DNA from 4 places in the Streptomyces sp. NPDC002125 genome. Region 4 is predicted to be linked to each of the others. Evidence: riboswitches for the same ligand, from Rfam matches in the RefSeq annotation. Region 4 holds a riboswitch; each other region holds the start of a gene.

What was found. A riboswitch is a leader RNA that binds a small molecule or an ion and turns the genes downstream of it on or off. The one in region 4 is predicted to bind cyclic di-AMP.
Region 1: another riboswitch for cyclic di-AMP. It lies ahead of ACWCQM_RS05840 (M23 family metallopeptidase); the one in region 4 lies ahead of ACWCQM_RS31505 (transglycosylase family protein).
Region 2: another riboswitch for cyclic di-AMP. It lies ahead of ACWCQM_RS24400 (transglycosylase SLT domain-containing protein); the one in region 4 lies ahead of ACWCQM_RS31505 (transglycosylase family protein).
Region 3: another riboswitch for cyclic di-AMP. It lies ahead of ACWCQM_RS29715 (M23 family metallopeptidase); the one in region 4 lies ahead of ACWCQM_RS31505 (transglycosylase family protein).

What each region holds. Positions count from the first base shown of each region.
Region 1 is NZ_JBSFDD010000003.1:11,500-16,336, forward strand. It holds gene ACWCQM_RS05830 (PrsW family intramembrane metalloprotease) at 1-278, shown strand, start outside; gene ACWCQM_RS05835 (aldo/keto reductase) at 282-1,226, opposite strand; gene ACWCQM_RS05840 (M23 family metallopeptidase) at 1,369-2,409, opposite strand; cyclic di-AMP (ydaO/yuaA leader) riboswitch at 2,421-2,573, opposite strand; gene ACWCQM_RS05845 (PP2C family protein-serine/threonine phosphatase) at 2,807-3,964, opposite strand; gene ACWCQM_RS05850 (MerR family transcriptional regulator) at 4,099-4,837, opposite strand, start outside.
Region 2 is NZ_JBSFDD010000015.1:76,643-81,479, reverse strand. It holds gene ACWCQM_RS24410 (SIS domain-containing protein) at 177-1,070, shown strand; gene ACWCQM_RS24405 (hypothetical protein) at 1,138-1,722, opposite strand; gene ACWCQM_RS24400 (transglycosylase SLT domain-containing protein) at 1,968-2,825, opposite strand; cyclic di-AMP (ydaO/yuaA leader) riboswitch at 2,828-3,015, opposite strand; gene ACWCQM_RS24395 (hypothetical protein) at 3,374-3,604, shown strand; gene ACWCQM_RS24390 (flavodoxin family protein) at 3,996-4,448, opposite strand; gene ACWCQM_RS24385 (heavy metal translocating P-type ATPase) at 4,516-4,837, opposite strand, start outside.
Region 3 is NZ_JBSFDD010000022.1:30,701-35,537, reverse strand. It holds gene ACWCQM_RS29725 (M16 family metallopeptidase) at 1-1,101, shown strand, start outside; gene ACWCQM_RS29720 (M16 family metallopeptidase) at 1,128-2,510, shown strand; cyclic di-AMP (ydaO/yuaA leader) riboswitch at 2,746-2,912, shown strand; gene ACWCQM_RS29715 (M23 family metallopeptidase) at 2,926-3,717, shown strand; gene ACWCQM_RS29710 (GntR family transcriptional regulator) at 3,956-4,660, shown strand; gene ACWCQM_RS29705 (HPr family phosphocarrier protein) at 4,831-4,837, opposite strand, start outside.
Region 4 is NZ_JBSFDD010000025.1:21,875-26,711, reverse strand. It holds gene ACWCQM_RS31515 (FtsB family cell division protein) at 1-353, opposite strand, end outside; gene eno (phosphopyruvate hydratase) at 446-1,732, opposite strand; gene ACWCQM_RS31505 (transglycosylase family protein) at 2,093-2,788, opposite strand; cyclic di-AMP (ydaO/yuaA leader) riboswitch at 2,789-2,960, opposite strand; gene ACWCQM_RS31500 (transglycosylase family protein) at 3,274-4,263, opposite strand; gene ACWCQM_RS31495 (cytochrome P450 family protein) at 4,369-4,837, opposite strand, start outside.

The sequences.
Region 1 (4,837 bases), on a different contig from region 4:
GGGCCCGGCACGACGGCGCGGGCCCCGACTTCGCCCTCCGCGAGCAGGAGTTGCTGCACCACCTGTGGCACCGCAGGCTCGTCGCGTCCCCCGCCCTGACGCACGCCGCCCACGCGACGGGCCGGGTGCGCGTGCCCCGGCCACCCGCGCCTCTCCCGTTCCCCCGTCAGATGCCCTACGGGGACGCGGCCGTGCGGCAGCCGCCCGCGCCGCACCGCCACTACGGCGGCTACAACCCCTACCGGGAGGACAGCGGCGGCGCCCAGGGCGGCCGCTGAAGGTCAGGCGGAGGCTTCGGTGAGCTCCGCCAGGTCCTGCTCGGTCAGCCGCAGATCGGCCACCGCCACCAGCGCGGGCAGCTGTTCGACCGTACGGGCGGAGGCGATCGGCGCGGCCACGGTCGGCCGGGCGGCCAGCCAGGCGAGGGCGACCGTCGCGATCTCCGCGTCGTGCTCCTGGGCGACCTTGTCGAGCGCGGCAAGGACCTTGCGCCCGCGCTCGGTCTCCAGATGCTTGCCCGCACCCTGGGCCCGGGCGCTCTCCACGGAGGCCCCCGGCCGGTACTTGCCGGTGAGGAAGCCCGAGGCCAGCGCGTAGTACGGGACGGCCGCGAGCCCGGCGCCGGCCGCCGTCTCCTGGAGCGCGCCCTCGTAGGTGTCGCGCGAGACGAGGTTGTAGTGCGGCTGGAGCGCCACGTAACGGGCCAGGCCCTCGCGCTCGGAGAACTCCAGGGAGGCCCTGAGCCGCTCGGGGCTGATGTTGGACGCGGCGATCTCCCGCACCGAACCGGCCTTCACCAGCTGGTCGAGCGCGGTGACGATCTCCTCGACGGGGACGCTCTCGTCGTCGAAGTGCGTGTAGTAGAGGTCGATGTGGTCGGTGCCGAGCCTGCGCAGCGAGGCCTCGGCCGCCGCCTTGATGGTGGTCGCCGAGAGCCCCTTGTACTCGGGGTGGGCGCCGACCTTGGTGGCGATGACGACATCGTCGCGGCGGGAGCGGGCCGCCAGCCACGTGCCGATGAGCCTCTCCGACTCACCGCCCTCGTTGCCCGGTATCCAGGCGGAGTAGGAGTCGGCGGTGTCGATGAAGTTGCCCCCGGCCGCCGTGTACGCGTCGAGAACCGCGAACGTCCGCTCCTCGTCGGCCGTCCAGCCGAAGACGTTGCCGCCGAGTGCGAGGGGGAAGACCTGGAGGCTCGAAGAACCGAGCGGGCGCAGAGATGTCATACCCAAGGTCAACCGATCGCCCGAAGGAGCTATTCCGCTTCAGCGGGCGCATGGGCCGCACACGGGACCGGCGGCCCTGACGTCGGGGGGTCGTGCGTCAGGGCCGCCGGGGTACCGGTGCGCCGGGTGCCGGCGCGTGGGCTCAGATGGTGAGGCCCTTGCCGCGCAGCCAGCTCATGGGGTCGACGCCCGAGCCATCGGCGGTGTGGATCTCCAGGTGGAGGTGCGGGCCGGTCACGTTGCCCGTGGCGCCGACGCGGCCGATGGTGTCGCCGGTGGTGACCTTCTGGCCCGCGGTGACGTCCATCGAGGACTGGTGGCAGTACCAGATCTCGGTGCCGTCATCGAGCTCCAGGACCGTGCGGTAGCCGTACGAACCCGACCAGCCGGCCGACTTCACCGTGCCGCTGTGCACGGCCTTGACCGGGGTGCCGGTCGGCGCCGCGAAGTCCAGCCCGGTGTGATAGCCGGAGGACCACATCGAACCGGCCTGACCGAAGGTCGAGGTGATGGTGTACGAGGAGGTCGGGACGGCGTAGCTGGCGGCGAGCTTGGCAAGGCGCTCGGCCTCGGCCTTCTTCTTCGCCGCCTCTTCGGCCGCCTTCTTCTCGGCGGCCGCCTTCTTCTCGGCGTCGCTCTGCTGCTTCGCGGCCTGGGCCGCGGCCGCCTCGGCGGCCGCCTGCTCCTGAGCGGCCTTCGCCTCGGCGTCGGCGCCGGCCTGCTGCTGCTCGGCCTGCTGGAGAATCCGGGCGCGCAGCGCCTCGCCCGCGTCGGTGGCGCCCTGCTCGGCCTCGGCGGCGGTGATGCCCGCGGTGGTGAGGGGGGAGGACGCGGCGACCGTCTCGTGGTCCGAGTCGGAGTCGCCGGACATGAACGCGCCGACACCGGGAAGGGACTTGGCGTCGGGGAGGTTGTCCGCGATCGAATCGGGAAGGGAGATGGAGACCGGCGGCTTGCTCTGCGCGGTGGCCATGCCACCCGCACCGACGGCCGCGATGACACCGACACCGAGGACGGTGGAGCTACGGGCGAGGCCGCGCTGCTTGGCTACGCGGTGCCTGCCGCGTACGGGACGGATGGACTCCTCGGTGGGGTTCCATTCCTCCCATGACCTGTCCTCATCACCGAAGCTTCCGGGCCTGAAGGATGACGGGGCCTCGGGGGCAGGCTGGTTTGACGCCACGTGGGCGCACTCCTTTCCTTCCTTCTCGCCTACCGGGTTAGCTGACGGGTTCGGAGCAGGAAGGTCTCCTACGGGCCCCTTCGTCTCTCACGAGACACAGGTGTCCGATTCACCCCATGTAGGTGGTTCCCCGGTTCCCTTGCGGAATTCGGCGCTGCGCACGGTGCCGCCTCTTGCGACGACAGGTACAACCGCGCTGCGTTATCGAACGTTAATAGACACCCGGGTCCGATTCCAAGCTGTTCCCACAGATCGTTCAGCGCTCTGGCCTGGACTTTAAGGGCCCAAACGGTCGCAAACGGGCGAGTTGAGCACCCCGCGACACCCCCTCAGTTTCTGACGGTGTGTCAAATGTTATGCGGAGAGATGCCCCTCGGCTACGGAGTGTCGCCGTCGGTCATTCACTGTCCCGTCCCACGATCTTCACGGTCGTCCGCCGGTCCGGCTGCCCCCGGGCCGGCCGGCCGACCGCGAGGAGCGCCAGGTCGTCCGTCGACCTGCCCCCGGTGTGCAGCCGCACGTCGTCGGTGAGCGCGGACAGCAACTCCTCCGGCCCCGGGAAGATCCGGCCGCGCAGCCGGGCCTCCGGGTCGTAGAACACACCGTGCGCGTCCCGCGCCTCGGACAGCCCGTCCGTGAACGCCAGGAACGTCGAACCGGCCGGCAGCGGCCACTCGTCCGAACGGTCCGGCCAGGTGCCGAGCCCCATCCCCAGCGGCAGCGCCGGCACGGTGGGCGCCAGCACGTCGAGCGCCCCGTCCGGGTACAGCAACAGCGGCTCGGGATGGCCCCGGTTGATGGTCCGCAGCGTGGCCGAGCCCGCCGGGATCTCGGCGAGCACCGCGGTCACGAACCCCTCCGTGGAGTCGAACCCCCCGCGCCGCGCGCCCTCACGCGCCAGCGCCCGCTCCAGCCGCTGGACCACGCCCTCCAGCGACCGCTCCTGCTCGGCGGCCTCCCGGAACGCCCCGATCACCACGGCCACCGCCGCCACGGCGTCCAGCCCCTTGCCCCGTACGTCCCCGACCACCAGCCGCACCCCGTACGGGGTGTCCGTCACGGCGTACAGGTCTCCGCCGACGAACTCGTCCGCCTGCGCCGCCTCGTAACGCGCCGCGATCTGGAGTCCGCCGATCCGGGACTCGGGCATCGGGAGCACCGCCCGCATCGCGGTCTCGGCGATGACCCGGGCCGAGGCCAGCTGCTCGTTCCCGCGCCGCACGACGCCGTTGATGACGACGGCGAGCACGGACACGGTGAACAGGGTGAGGAGATCGGTCAGCGGGGCGACCCTGAACACCACACCGTCCGAGATCCGGATGGCGAGCACGACGAGGATCGCGGCCACTCCGACGCGGACCGTGGAGGCCAGCGAGAAGAACGGGGCCGCGACCAGCGCGGCGGCGGCGAAGAGCGGAACGGCGGTCACCTCGGCCGGTGTGCCCAGGTCGAAGGCCACACCGACGCAGATCATCAGCGCGGGCAGCATGCGCACGAACCGCCGCGCACGGGCGTTCCCGGCAGCACCCCCTCGCCGTCCGTCCCGCATCCCCACCTGTGCGCTCCTGCCCCGTCCGTCCACGGCTGCGGACGGTACCGCGCCCCACCCAGGCTGGCCGGAGCCGCGCCGAGCGGCGACCCGTCATCGGCCAAAGGGAGGAGCGCGCCGGAGCCCCGCCCCGCCGGAGGTCAGCCGGAGAGCCGGTGCTGCGCGTAGACCGTCAGTGCATCCCGTACGAAGACGGCCGTTCCGTCCCCGTGCCGATCGTAGTTCTTCGCGAAGCGCGGATCGGCGGCGTACATCTCGGCGAGGCCCGTCACATAGGAGCGCGTGGGCTCCCTCGTGACCGAGAGCCAGTCGCAGTGCCGGCGCGCGATGTCCTGCACCTCCTCGGCGCCCGCGTCCCGTCCGGCCGCCCTCGCCCGGCCGTAGTCCCGGGCGATGGTCTCGTGCTCCTCCTGGAACCGGGCCCGCTCGGCGGGGCCCAGCCCGCGCCACCACCGGCCGCTCCGCTCGTACGCCTCCCGGCCCCAGCGCTCGGTGACCTCCTGCTCGTACACCGTGTGATCGAAGCCGTCGAACACTTCCTCGGCCATGAGCCCCTCCCCTTCCTCGGTCCTCCGGAGAGTGGTCCGCACCGAGGAGATCTGCCGCCCGATGCGCTCCCGCTCCTGCTCCAGCAGGCCCAGATGGGCCCGCAGTGCCGCGGAGGCGTCCCGCTGCCCCTCCAGTACGTCCTTGATCGCGGGCAGCGAGAGCCCCAGCTCCCGCAGCAGCAGGATGCGCTGGAGCCTGACCAGGGCCTCCTGGTCGTAATAGCGGTAGCCGTTGGCACCCGTGCGGCTCGGCACCAGGAGGCCGAGGTCTCCGTAGTGCCGGAGCGTGCGGCTCGTGGTGCCCGCGTGGCGGGCTATCTCCTGTATGGAC
Region 2 (4,837 bases), on a different contig from region 4:
AGCCGACTACCCACCGAGCTTGGCCGAAAACAGCCGTACCACGGCGCACGGAACCGGCGACCCTTTGCTTGTTCTTGCTCGATTGACCCATGTAACATGCAGAATTGAGCAAACCGGCGACGATTTCACCCAGCCCACCCCTCGGGTGCGAGCAGCAGCGGAAGCGGAGTGCGCACATGTCCTTTGTCGAGACCGAGACAGCGAGCCAGCCGGAGTGCTGGCGCCGTGCCGTGGATGTCGCCGCCGACCGGGCGGCGGCCCTGCCCGCCGGCGGTGAGCGCGTCGCCGTGGTCGGCTGCGGCACGTCGTACTACATGGCGCAGGCGTACGCCGCCCTCCGCGAGGCCTCGGGGCAGGGCGAGTCGGACGCGTTCGCCGCGTCGGAGTTCCCCTTCGGGAGGCCGTACGACCGGGTCGTCGCGCTGACACGGTCGGGCACCACCACCGAGGTCCTCGGCCTGCTGAACCGGCTGCGGGGCACCACCAGGACCGTGGCGGTGACCGCCGACCCGCACACCCCGGTGACGGACGCGGCGGACGAGCTGGTCGTCCTCGACTTCGCCGACGAACGGTCCGTGGTGCAGACGCGGTTCGCGACCACGGCCCTGACCCTGTTCCGCGCCCACCTCGGGCTGCACACCGACGAGGTCGTACGGGACGCGGAGCAGGCGCTCGCCGAGCCGCTTCCCGACGGGGTGCTGGAGTGCACCCAGTTCAGCTTCCTGGGGCGCGGCTGGACGGTCGGGATCGCCAACGAGGCGGCGCTCAAGATGAAGGAGGCGTCCCTGTCCTGGACGGAGTCCTATCCGGCGATGGAGTACCGCCACGGCCCGATCAGCATCGCCACGGCCGGCACCGCGACCTGGATGTTCGGCGCGGCACCGGAGGGCCTGGCGGAACAGGTGCGGGCGACGGGGGCCCGGTGGGTGGAGAGCGGCCTGGACCCCCTGGCCGACCTGGTGCGCGTCCAGCGGCTGGCGGTCGCCCGCGCCGTGGCCAGGGGACTCGACCCGGATCTGCCGCGCCATCTGACACGGTCGGTCGTACTCGAAGGGGCGCCGGGAGCCTGACCCCGCGTCACGGCATGCCGCGTACCGGGCCGGCGGGCGGCCCGGTACGCGGCGACGGCCGTGCGGGTCAGCCCTCTTCGAAGTGGGCGTCCAGCGCGGCGTCGAGATCCGCCGTCCACTCCTTGAGGCTGCTCCGCGCCTCGGCCTCGACCTCGGCGTTGAACCACCGGCGGCTGGACAGGTGGACGGTCACGGTGAACCGGCGTCCGAAACGGCCGGTCTTGACCTCGACCGCGCCGATCTCGGACCAGTCGAACTCCGCTTCCTGGTCGTCCAGCGTGAAGCGGACGCCCGTGGCGTCCACCCGGATGGATCCGCGCCGGTCGCTGACCTCGAAGACGGGTCCGTCCTCGCCGTCGGAACCCTCGCGCTCCACGCCGGCTTCCGTGTCCGCGACGGCGTCCGCGACAGCGCCGGAGTCCGCGTCGTTCCCGGACTCCCCCGCGTCGCCGGATTCCTCCGGCTCCTCGGCGTCCTCGGCCGCGAGCACGACCGCGTCCTCCGGTTCCGGGACCCCCTCGGGCGCCGCCTTCTCCGCCTCCGCCTCAGCCCCCGTTCGCGCGGCGACAGGGGCCGTCAGGCCGGGGATGAACGCCGGGTCTGTCCCCGCGGCGAACTCGGGCTTGGTGTTCGAATCTATGCGCTGCTCCACGGCGGGCAGTATGGACGACGAACCTGTACGAGACCAGTCAACGCGTCCCGACCGGCCTGTCGTCGCGCACCCGGGAACCGCCGGGCACGACGTGACGGCCGGGCACGAGGGCACCGGAGTAGGTGTGCGCACACGAAAGACGGGTGGTACGGGTTCCGCCGAACCCGTACCACCCGTCTCTGCCGTCCGTCACTCTGTTCCCGCCGTCACGCCTCGCGCGTCAGCGGGTCATGTGCCCTCGGGGCTCAGTAGGCCCCGAAGACGTTGTCGATCGAGCCGTACCGGTCGGCGGCGTAGTTGCACGCGGCCGTTATGTTGGCGACCGGGTCGTAGCTGTCCGTCGACGTACCGGGCACGTGGTAGGCCTGGAAGGTCGGGTCGATGACCTGGAGGAGGCCCTTCGACGGGATGCCGGCGGCGGCGTTCGAGTCCCAGTTGTTGATGGCCTGGGGGTTGCCGGAGGACTCACGCATGATGTTGCGGTGGATGCCCTCGTAGCTGCCGGGGATGCCGTGCTCGGCCATGATGGCGAGCGACTCCTTGATCCAGCCGTCCAGGTCGTCGGTGTACGCGGCCGGCTCGGCGGCGGGGGCGGCCTCGGCGGCGGCGGGAGCGCCCTCCGCGGCGATCGGGGTGCTGGTGCGCTCCGAACGGTCGGCGCGGTCGGCGCTCTCGGTACGGTCGGCGGCCTTGTCGGCCTTCTTCTCGGACGTGTCGGCCGACTTCTTCTCGGCCTTGCCGCCGACGGTCAGCTTCAGACCGGGGTGAATCAGGTCGGGATTTCCGCCGACAGACTTCTCGTTGGCCTCGTACAGGGCCTTCCAGCCACCGCTCACGGAATGCTCGCGGGCGATCTTGGCAAGCGTGTCACCCAAGATCACGGAATAGGTGGTGGAGCCCGACTTCTTCGCGGCAATTCCCTTTCCGGACACGGAAGTCGACGTGGCCGCCTTTTCGACGGCGGTCGGCTGGGCCGGGGCGGCGAAGGCACCGGTCGCGCCGAACACGGGAAGGGCGAGAGCGGCTCCACCCGTGGTCACGGCGATGACGCCGCGAGTCAGCGAACTGGTCCTGGAACGACGGTGCTTACCGTTTTCGGGCATGCTGAATTCCTCTCCGTCGCCTACGAAGTGAGCTGTCGGGTTCGGGCTGGAGATGCCCGGCCGCACGTGAATGCGACTTCACCCCGAGCCGCTCCGGATACCGGATCGGCGCTTACTTGGGTCCCCCGCTCCTGCCGTACGAGAAGTGGTCGGGTTCCCGGACGGCGGCAGGATTAGGCGTTCCATCCGGAGTGATGGTGACCGTAGGCGAGAAATAGGGAAACGAACAAGCCCGATCTCGTGATCAAAATTCACCGGCAAGATCGATTCACAGGAATTCATGTAATCCATCGCACACGGCGCCGACAACTCTTCTTGGCGCAGAAGGGAACCGGCCGCTCCGTCCGGGCGTCCGCGGCTTGTCAGGTGACGCTGGTCACGGAGTCCGATTAGGGCGTTTTGCTCCCCCTTGAAGGTCCCCAGGTCACACGAAATGGCCTTTTATGGATTACGGGATCAATTTCAAGAAAGCGATCCAAATCGGGCAGATGCCTCAGATCGCGCATCAATGGGCATACCGTCCGACACCGCGTGGAATCGATCCACGCATGACCGAGAACCCCTACGCCTCGTACCCACGGATCACCGTCCTGCCCGTCCAGCCCGGCGACCCGCCCTTCCGCATCGTCGAGATCGACGGGGAGGTGGTCGGCCGGGCGACCGCCATGACGGATGTGCTGATCGCCGCCTCGGCGGCGGGGATCCCGGTCCACGACCTCGACGATCCGGCCTCGGTGCGCTGGGTGGGCGGCGGCAAGCTCAGGTGGCGGCCGCACTGACGGGAAGGCGAAGCCCGGGGCGGGCCGGCTCGCGCGGGAGGCGCGCCGGCTCCGCACCGGGCCTGGGAAGCGGCCCCGGCCGGGGCCTGCGGGGTGGCGCCGCCCGGGGCACCCCAGCGCGGAGCTCTTCGACCTGGTGCGGCAGGGGGCCCTGCTGCCCGGGACCGGGCGGCGCCACCGCTCAAGGACGCTGAGCGGGCACACCGCGACATCGGGTCCCGGGCCACCGCGGGCAAGCTGCTGCTCGTCCCGTGGCGGCCCTCGGCCCCGGCGTGGGTGCCGTCCCGTCAGTCCTCGGCCCCGGCGTGGGGCCGTCCCGTCAGTCCTCGATCCGGATCGCGGGGGCCGGGCAGACCGCGGCGGCCTCACACGCCTCACACGTGGCGCGTCGTCACTCCATCAGCCCGGCGGCGACCGTCGCGCCGAGCTCCCAGCACGCCTCGGTGTCGGCCTTGGCCGGTTCTCCTGTGACGGTCACGGCGTCGGCCGTACGGCGCCATCCGAGCCCCGTCGTGATGGACTCGATGCCGCGTACGGCGCCGGTGACGTCGTTGCCGCCGTGGACGTAGTAGCCGAACGGCCGTCCCCGCGTCCCGTCCAGGCACGGGTAGTAGACCTGGTCGAAGAAGTGCTTGAGGGCGCCGGACATGTAGCCGAGGTTGGCCGGAGTGCCCAGCAGATAGCCGTCGGCGGCGAGCACGTCGGAGGCCGTGGCCGAGAGCGCGGCGCGCCGGACGACCCGTACGCCTTCGATGTCGTCCGTGGTCGCCCCCGCGACGACGGCCTCGAACAGCGCCTGGCAGTTGGGCGAGGGGGTGTGATGCACGATCAGCAGAGTGGCCACACCTGTGAACCCTGCCGTCCCCGTCCCCCGGAGGCAAACCGGGACGGGCGGCGGCCCGGGCTCCCGCTCAGCCGGCCGCGCGGAAGCTCCGCAGACGCAGGCTGTTGCCCACGACGAAGACCGACGAGAAGGCCATGGCCGCTCCGGCGATCATGGGGTTGAGCAGGCCCGCCGCGGCGAGCGGGAGGGCCGCCACGTTGTAGGCGAAGGCCCAGAACAGGTTCGAGCGGATCGTGCCCAGCGTCCTGCGGGAGAGCCGGATCGCGTCGGCGGCGGCGCGCAGGTCGCCCCGTACGAGCGTCAGGTCCCCGGCCTCCATGGCCGCGTCCGTCCCGGTGCCCATGGCCAGACCCAGGTCCGCCTGGGCGAGTGCGGCGGCGTCATTGACG
Region 3 (4,837 bases), on a different contig from region 4:
CAGGGGGCGGGCGGCTCCCTCAACGGCACCACCAGCTTCGAGCGCACCAACTACTTCGAGACGATGCCGACGCATCAGCTGGAGCTGGCCCTGTGGCTCGAGGCCGACCGGATGGGCTCGCTGCTCGCCGCGCTCGACGAGGAGTCCATGGAGAACCAGCGCGACGTCGTCAAGAACGAGCGCCGCCAGCGCTACGACAACGTCCCGTACGGCACGGCGTTCGAGAAGCTCACCGCCCTCGCCTACCCCGAGGGCCACCCGTACCACCACACCCCGATCGGCTCGATGGCCGACCTGGACGCGGCGACGCTGGAGGACGCGCAGGCGTTCTTCCGTACGTACTACGCGCCGAACAACGCGGTGCTCTCCGTGGTCGGGGACATCGACCCGGAGCAGACGCTCGCCTGGATCGAGAAGTACTTCGGCTCCATCCCCTCCCACGACGGCAAGCAGCCCCCGCGCGACGGCACGCTGCCCGGCATCATCGGCGAGCAGCTGCGCGAAGTGGTCCAGGAGGAGGTCCCCGCGCGTGCGCTGATGGCCGCCTACCGGCTGCCCCACGACGGCACCCGCGCGTGCGACGCCGCGGACCTCGCGCTCACCGTGCTCGGCGGAGGCGAGTCCTCCCGGCTGCACAACCGCCTGGTCCGCCGCGACCGTACGGCGGTGGCGGCGGGATTCGGGCTGCTCCGGCTCGCGGGCGCGCCCTCGCTCGGCTGGCTGGACGTCAAGACGTCCGGCGGTGTCGAGGTGCCGCAGATCGAGGCGGCCGTCGACGAGGAGCTGGCCCGCTTCGCGGAGAACGGCCCCACCCCGGAGGAAATGGAACGGGCCCAGGCGCAGTTGGAGCGCGAGTGGCTCGACCGGCTCGGCACGGTCGCCGGCCGCGCCGACGAACTGTGCCGGTACGCCGTCCTGTTCGGCGACCCGCAGCTCGCCCTGACCGCCGTGGGCCGGGTGCTCGACGTGACGGCCGACGAGGTCAAGGAGGCGGCCCGGGCGCACCTGCGCCCCGACAACCGGGCGGTCCTGGTCTACGAGCCGGTCGAACCGGCCGACGACACCGAGGGCACCGACGCGCACGAGGGGGCGGACAAGTGACCGACGCCGCCGTGACTGGAGTAGCGATGGAGTACCACCCGCAGCCGACCGCCGGCGAGGCCAGGCCCTGGGCCTTCCCCGCGCCCGAGCGCGGCGCCCTGCCCAACGGCCTGACCGTGCTGCGCTGCCACCGCCCCGGCCAGCAGGTCGTCGCCGTGGAGATCTTCCTCGACGCGCCGCTGGACGCCGAGCCCGAGGGCCTGGACGGTGTGGCCACGATCATGGCGCGCGCCCTGTCCGAGGGCACGGACAAGCGCTCCGCCGAGGAGTTCGCCGCCGAGCTGGAGCGCTGCGGCGCCACGCTCGACGCGCACGCCGACCACCCGGGCGTCCGTGTCTCCCTGGAGGTCCCCGTCTCCCGGCTGGCCAAGGCCCTCGGCCTGGTCGCGGAGGCGCTGCGGGCCCCCGCCTTCGCGCAGGACGAGATCGAGCGCCTCGTGCGCAACCGCCTCGACGAGATCCCGCATGAGCAGGCCAACCCGGCCCGGCGGGCCGCCAAGCAGCTCTCCAAGGAGCTCTTCCCCGCCACGGCACGCATGTCGCGCCCGCGCCTGGGCACCGAGGAGACCGTGGGACGGATCGACGCCGCGGCCGTGCGCGCCTTCTACGACGCCCATGTCCGTCCGTCCACCGCGACCGCGGTCGTCGTCGGCGACCTCACCGGCGTGGACCTGGACGCCCTGCTCGACGACACCGTCGGCGACTGGTCGGGCAACGCGGGCCAGGCCCGCCCGGTCCCGCCGATCACCGCGGACGACACCGGCCGCGTGGTCGTCGTGGACCGGCCCGGAGCCGTCCAGACCCAGCTGCTGATCGGCCGTATCGGCGCGGACCGGCACGACAGCGTGTGGCCCGCCCAGGTCCTCGGCACCTACTGCCTGGGAGGCACGCTCACCTCCAGGCTGGACCGTGTGCTGCGCGAGGAGAAGGGCTACACCTACGGCGTCCGGGCCTTCGGCCAGGTACTGCGGTCGACGGCTCCCGGCTCCTCCTCCGGGCCGGCCGGTGCCGCGATGCTCGCGATCAGCGGCTCCGTGGACACGGAGTCCACCGGGCCCGCGCTCGACGACCTGTGGAAGGTCCTGCGCACGCTGGCGGCCGAAGGACTCACCGACGCCGAGCGCGAGACCGCCGTGCAGAACCTCGTGGGTGTCGCCCCGCTGAAGTACGAGACCGCGGCGTCCGTCGCGGCCACGCTCGCCGACCAGGTGGAGCAGCACCTGCCGGACGACTACCAGGCCCAGCTCTACGCGCGCCTGGCCGAGACGGGCACCGTCGAGGCGACCGCGGCCGTGGTCAGTGCGTTCCCGGTCGACCGGCTGGTCACGGTGCTCGTCGGTGACGCCTCGAAGATCGCCGAGCCCGTCCGGGCGCTGGGCATCGGCGAGGTGTCGGTCGTCACCGGCTGACGGCCACCGGGTACGGACGGGCGGAAACGGCCTCCGTGAACCGGCGAAGCAGTACGGAAAGGACCCCGGCGAGGGCACTCTCGCCGGGGTTCCGCCGCATGTCCTGTTTGTCGTTATAGGTGCGAAATGCCCTGTGGGATGTCCGACAAAAGGCCCGTTCCGTTTGGAGATGCGAAGCGGCCCGACCTAGCGTCAGCCCGGCTGTCCGCCAGACGTATGCCGCGACCGCGGCGCCGGACAGTCATCGCCGAGTCCCCGTCAGGCGCGAGCCTGGGGAGCCGGGGACCCATGAAGTCCCTGGGGTGAATCGGATCCCTGCGCCTCGCGCGAGGCAGGGGGCCCGTAGGAGACCTTCCTGCTCCGAACCCGTCAGCTAACCCGGTAGGCGAGAAGGAAGGAAAGGACCAGCTCCTCCATGGCGTTCATCCGTGCCACCGGGAAGCACCGTGCCCCGAGCCGCCTGACGCGCAAGAGCGCCCAGGTCGCCGGCATCGCGGCCCTGGCCACCACCGGCGTCATCGGCGCCACGGCCTCCCCGGCGCTCGCCGCGGACTCCGAGGCCCCCGCGAGCAGCACCGGTCTGACCCAGACCGTCGCCCTCGACGCCACGCTCGCCGCCCAGATCGACGCCCAGGCGAAGGCCCAGAAGCACCAGGCCGAGCTCGCCGCGAAGGCCGCGGCCGAGGCGAAGGCCAAGGCGGAGGCGAAGGCAGAGGCGAAGCGCAAGGCCGAAGCCCGCGCCAAGGAGGTCCGCGAGGCCGAGGCCCGTGCCGCCCGCGCCGCCGAGCGCGCCCGGCTGAACGCCTTCCACCTCCCGGTCGCCGGCTCGCACGTGACCACCGGCTACAAGTCCGGTGGCGCGCTGTGGTCCTCCGGCAGCCACTCCGGCGTGGACTTCCAGGCGGCGTCCGGCAGCTCCGTCGTCGCGGTCGGCGCCGGTACGGTCGTCGAGGCGGGCTGGGGCGGCGCGTACGGCAACAACATCGTGCTCCGGATGAAGGACGGCACCTACACCCAGTACGGCCACCTCTCCTCGATCGGTGTCTCCGTCGGCCAGAGCGTCACCTCGGGTCAGCAGATAGGCCTTTCCGGCTCCACCGGCAACTCCACGGGACCGCACCTGCACTTCGAGGCCCGGACCACCCCCGAGTACGGGTCCGACATGGACCCCGTCGCCTACCTCCGCTCCCACGGCGTCCAGGTCTGACTCCGCACAGCGTGACAGCGCCCCTCCCGGGCGTACGACGAAGGCCCCGGCCCACCCGCCGGGGCCTTCTCCGTGTGCCCGGGAGGGGCGCCCGCCCAAGCGCGCGTGGAAGTGCTCCCTGGCTAAAAGATATCCATGGATTCCACCCCGCCATCGGAAATTCCCGCCGGTTGCAATAGAGTCACAGAACAGGCGTCGGTCGGCCGCGTTTCGCGGGGATTAAGGCGGAGGTTCGGACATGCGCATTCCCGCGCATTCGGTATGCACGGCGATCCGTGACGACATCGTCTCCGGTGTCTTCGAACGCGGTGGCCGCCTCACCGAAGAGGTACTCGCGCGACGCTACGGCGTCTCACGCGTCCCGGTGCGCGAGGCGCTGCGCACCCTGGAGTCCGAGGGATTCGTCGTCACCCGCCGGCACGCCGGCGCCTGCGTCGCCGAGCCCACGGAGCAGGAGGCGGCGGACCTCCTGGAGATCCGCATGCTCCTGGAACCCCTCGGGGCCGCACGGGCCGCGCAGCGCCGTACCGACGCGCACCTCAAGGTGCTCCGAGGCCTGGTCAGACTGGGTCAGGAGCGGGTCCGCCGGGGGGAGGGGGAGGATCTGCGCTCGCTGGGCGGCTGGTTCCACGAGACGCTCGCGCAGGCCTCGGGCAGCCCCGCGCTGATCGCGCTGCTCACCCAGCTCCGGCACAAGATCGCCTGGATGTACTCCGTCGAGCAGCCGGCCCGCCCCGCGGACTCCTGGGCCGAGCACGGTGCCCTCGTCGACGCGGTGGCGCGCGGCGACGCGGAACGGGCCAGGTCCCTGGCCGCCCAGCACGCCGAGCGGGCCGCCGCCGCCCACCGGCTGCGCCGCACGGACCGGCAGGGCAGCGCGGCGGGCGGGATGCGGGTGAGGACTTCGCAACACCCCGTAAACATCGCGGGAGTCCGTCATTAACAATGGCGCCGTATACAAAGAAGGTAATTCGCGCAGGGCTTTCTTTTTGCTGCCCTGATTCAGTTTTTCCGGTGCTCCGTGAAGCCGGTCACGGAAACAGAAATGCCGCGGCCCCCGTGGGGGTGCCGCGGCATTTCCGTGAAAAATTCTCCGATCCGGAACGGCCGGAATCAGACG
Region 4 (4,837 bases):
GTCTCGCCGGGCAGCACGTAGTGCAGGTGCTCGCGGGCGAGACGGCGGATGTACGCGTCGTCCTTGAGCCGCGCCTTCTCGTCCCGCAGCTCCTCGGTCCGCGCCCGCGCGTCCTGCGAGAGCCTCTCCTGCTCGGCGATCTGGTCGCGCTGGGAGATGTACTGCCGCATGGGATAGGCGAGCGCCACCACCAGGGAGCAGACGATCAGCGCCAGGAAGGCGGCCCGGCCGGTGAGCCGGGAGCGGCGGGCCTGACGGCGGTTCTGGGACCGGTAGACGCGGGCCGCCGTCTGCTCGCCGAGCAGCCGCAGCCTGGTCGCGGTGGAGAACCGGTCGCGGTCCTTCCCGGCCATGTCTCACGCTCCCCGTTACGCACGTCCGTCCCCGCACACGGTACGGGACCGAGTGCGGGGACGGACGGAGGCTGGTGCCCGGACTCGGGCCGTCAGCCCTCGAAGCGGAACCGCGGGAACGCCGAACGCCCGGCGTAGACCGCGGCGTCGTCGAGGATCTCCTCGATGCGCAGCAGCTGGTTGTACTTGGCGACGCGGTCCGAACGGGCCGGGGCGCCGGTCTTGATCTGGCCGCAGTTCACGGCGACGGCGAGGTCGGCGATGGTGACGTCCTCGGTCTCACCGGAGCGGTGCGACATCATGCACTTGAAGCCGTTGCGCTGGGCCAGCTCGACGGCGTCCAGGGTCTCGGTCAGCGAACCGATCTGGTTGACCTTGACGAGCAGGGCGTTGGCCGAGCCCTCCTCGATGCCGCGGGCGAGGCGCTCGGGGTTGGTGACGAACAGGTCGTCACCGACGATCTGCACCTTGGAGCCGAGCTTGTCGGTGATGACCTTCCAGCCGGCCCAGTCGTCCTCGTACAGCGGGTCCTCGATGGAGACCAGCGGGTACGCGGAGACGAGCTCCTCGTAGTACTCGGTCATCTCGGCGGCCGAGCGGGACTTGCCCTCGAACTCGTAGACGCCGTCCTTGTAGAACTCGGACGCGGCGACGTCGAGCGCGAGCGCGATGTCGCGGCCGGGGACGTAGCCGGCCTCCTTGACGGCCTCGAGGATGAGGTCGAGGGCGGCGCGGTTGGACTCGAGGTTGGGGGCGAAGCCGCCCTCGTCACCGAGACCGGTGGACAGGCCCTTGGTCTTCAGGACCTTCTTCAGCGTGTGGTAGATCTCCGCGCCCCAGCGCAGGGCCTCGGAGAAGGACTCGGCGCCGATCGGCGCGATCATGAACTCCTGGATGTCCACGTTGGAGTCGGCGTGCGAGCCGCCGTTCAGGATGTTCATCATCGGAACGGGCAGCAGGTGCGCGTTCGGGCCGCCGAGGTAGCGGAACAGCGGGAGGTCGGACGCCTCGGACGCGGCGTGCGCCACGGCCAGCGAGACGCCGAGGATGGCGTTGGCGCCGAGGGAGCCCTTGTTCTCGGTGGCGTCCAGGTCGAACATCGCCTGGTCGATGAGGCGCTGCTCGGTGGCGTCGTAGCCGACGAGCTCCGGGCCGATCTGCTCGATCACGGCGAGGACGGCCTTCTCGACGCCCTTGCCCTGGTAACGGTTGGGGTCACCGTCGCGAAGCTCAATGGCCTCGAACGCGCCGGTGGAGGCTCCGGACGGAACAGCAGCACGTCCCGTGCTGCCGTCGTCGAGGCCAACCTCGACCTCGACCGTGGGGTTGCCCCGGGAGTCGAGGATTTCCCTGGCTACGACGACGTCGATGGACGGCACGAGGCATCTCCTTCTGGGATCTGACACTGGTTGGGCAGGGTCACTGTGGCCTTGCGGCACGAGCCTAACCGGCCCGGCCCGCTGCGTCGGCCGTCCGCCCGCCCCCTGGGACGAAAAAGGACCCAAGGGCCCGTATTACGGGCAAAGCTCCAGAATTTTACTGGCAAGTAACTACAACAGTTGAACGATCGCGCCCGCCGGCGGCCCCCGGCGGCTCCATTCCGCGGAGCGCCGAAACACCTCCGGGAACCCGTTCCGCACAGCACCGAAGGTTTCCGGTGCCGGACACGGCCCCGGCCCGGCGCGCAGGGGGGTGGGCGCACCGGGCCGGGCCTCCGGGGCAGGAGGAAGGACCCCGGACTACTTCAGGTGGAGCTGCTGACCCGGGAAGATCAGGTCGGCGTCGTCGACGATGTCGTCGTTGAGCTTGAAGAGCTTCTCCCAGCCGCCCTTGACCTTCTCGGCGTCGGCGATCTTGCTGAGGGTGTCTCCGGCCTTGACCTTGTACTCGCCGTCGCCCTTCTGGACCTTCTCGCCGGTCGGGGTCGTGACGGTCTTCTCGGCCTTCGGCTCCGCGCGCTTCTCGCTGCGGTTGGCGGGCTGCTCGGCGGTGCGCTCCGGCTGGGTCTTCGTCTCGGCCGCCTTGGCGCCGGAGCCGGTGTCGACACCCGGGTCCACACCGTCGTTCGTCAGACCGCCGGCACCGGCGCAGGCCCAGGCGCCCGGGCCCTGGAGGTCGAGGAGCTTCTCGGCGGTGGCTATCTGCTGGTCCTTGGTGGCCAGGTCGGCACGCGCGGCGTACTGCGTACCGCCGGCGGCGGCCCAGCTGGACTGCGAGAACTGGAGCCCGCCGTAGTAGCCGTTGCCGGTGTTGATGGACCAGTTGCCACCGGACTCGCACTGCGCGACGGCGTCCCAGGTGGCGACGGAGGCGGCGGAGGCGTTGGTCGCGCCCATCAGCGGCACGGCGACGGCGGCACCGGCGACACCGGCCAGGGTGGCGACACGGACGGCCTTGGACGGGCGGCGGTGCTTGCCCTTGCTGGAAAGCAGCATGGTTCTCCTCACCGACGCCTACGAGGTGAGCTGTCGGGTTCGGGCCTGTGAGTTGCCCGGTCGCCCGCACTCGCGGACGACTTCACCCCGAGCCGTGCCCGCGTCCGTCTTCCGACGGCCGGGTCCGGCGCTTACCTGGGTCCCCCGCTCCTGCCTACGGCGCTTTACGCGTCGGTTCCCTTCGTCCGACGGCAGGATTCGGCGTGACGGTCGAAGGTGCCCGCGGTGCGAGCGGCTCCGACCGTAAACACACGCAACCCCTACATTCAAAGATGGACATAACGGTCAATCAACATGAACCGGAATGGTGCGTCGAGCCGTTTGCGCAGGTCGGAGCCAATATGGACGGACCGGACAGGCGGAGCGCGGCAATTGAAGCAAAGAGACCCATGTCTCACTTACGCATAAGTGGACATAGGCCTCTGAACTACCCCTGATTTCGGGGTGTTTTCCCGCTTTGGATCAGTTGTGGATCAACCGCCGGATCAGCTGCCGGACACGGCCTCCGCCTGGGCGTCGGCTGCGTCCGTCCGGGCGTCGGCGGCGTCCGCCGCGACGTCGAGGACGAGGTTCTGGCCGGGGAGGATCAGGTCCGGGTCGGAGCCCAGCTCACTCTTGTTGGCCTCATAGAGCGCGGGCCAGCCGCCGGGGAGCTCCTGCGCGTCGGCGATCGCCCAGAGGTTGTCGCCCGAGCGGACGGTGTACGTGCTGTCCGCACCCTGGCGCGCGTCGGAGTCGCCCCGGGAGGCGTGGCGGCCGGACTCGCGTCCGCTCCCCAGCTCCGAGCCCGTGCTCGCGCTCGCCTCGGGGGCGGGGGTGCCGCGGTGCTTCCCGCCCTTCGCGGCATCACCCTTCGACGCGCCGGACCTCTCCGAGGCCTCGGGCGACGGAGTGGCGGACGGCGACGCGTCGGCACCCGTGGAGGCGTCCACTTCATCGCTCTTGTCCGTCTTTGCGCCGGACTTGTCCTTGGCCTTGTCCGACTTCTCCGAACCGTCGGCCTCGTCGGAGGCCTCGTCGGAGGGGGTCTCGGACCCGGTCGCGGTGTCCGAGGACTCGGCGGAGGGCTCGCCGCCCGGGTCGACACCCGGCAGCGTCCCGTCCAGGGCGAGCCCGGAGATCACGGCGCAGCTGGGCCACGCCTGCGGGCCCTTGTCGTCCAGCACCTTCTCGGCGACGGCTATCTGCTGCGAGCGGCTGGCGAGGTCAGCCCTGGGGGCGTAGTCCTTGCCGCCGTAGGCCGACCACGTCTCCTGCGAGAACTGCAGGCCGCCGTAGTAACCGTTGCCGAGGTCGGCGCTCCACATGCCGCCGCTCTCGCACTCCGCGACCCGGTCCCAGGTCGTGGCGTCTGCGGCCTGTGCGCCGCCGGCACCGAGGAGCGGGATGGCGATGGCCGATCCCGTGACGCCTGCGGCGACGACGATGGCGGGTGCCTGGCGAGGGCGACGGTGTCTGCCGGTCGCGGAGCCCATGGGATTGCCTTCCGTGTGACTGACATGTGACGGGTGAGTCGAACGGTGAACCTAGCCCTACTCGAACGTGTGTCACAAGTCGATGCAGCGGAGATCACGTGAAAGTCACAGAGTTGACAGGCTGTCACTTTTTTCGGCCGGGCGCCCCGGTTCGAACTCGACAGGAAGCGTGCGCAGTCCACGCATGATGAGCCCGCCCCGCCAGCGCAAATCGGCAGGTTCCGCAGCGAGCCGCAGGTCGGGGAGGCGCCGCAGCAGCGTCGCCAGAGCCACCTGGCCCTCCAGACGGGCCAGCGGAGCACCCAGGCAGTAGTGGATGCCGTGCCCGTATCCGAGGTGCTGATTGTCACTCCGCGCGAGATCCAGGGTGTCCGCATCCTGGAATCTGGCCGGATCACGATCCGCAGCGGCCAGAACCACGAGAACGGGGTCCCCCGCCGCGATCTCCTGGCCCCCCAGCGTCACGGGCTCGGTGGCGTACCGCCAGGTCGCGAGCTCCACCGGCCCGTCGTAGCGCAGCAGCTCCTCGATGCCCGTGGCGAGCAGCTCCGTCTCCCCCGCTTCGAGGGAGCGC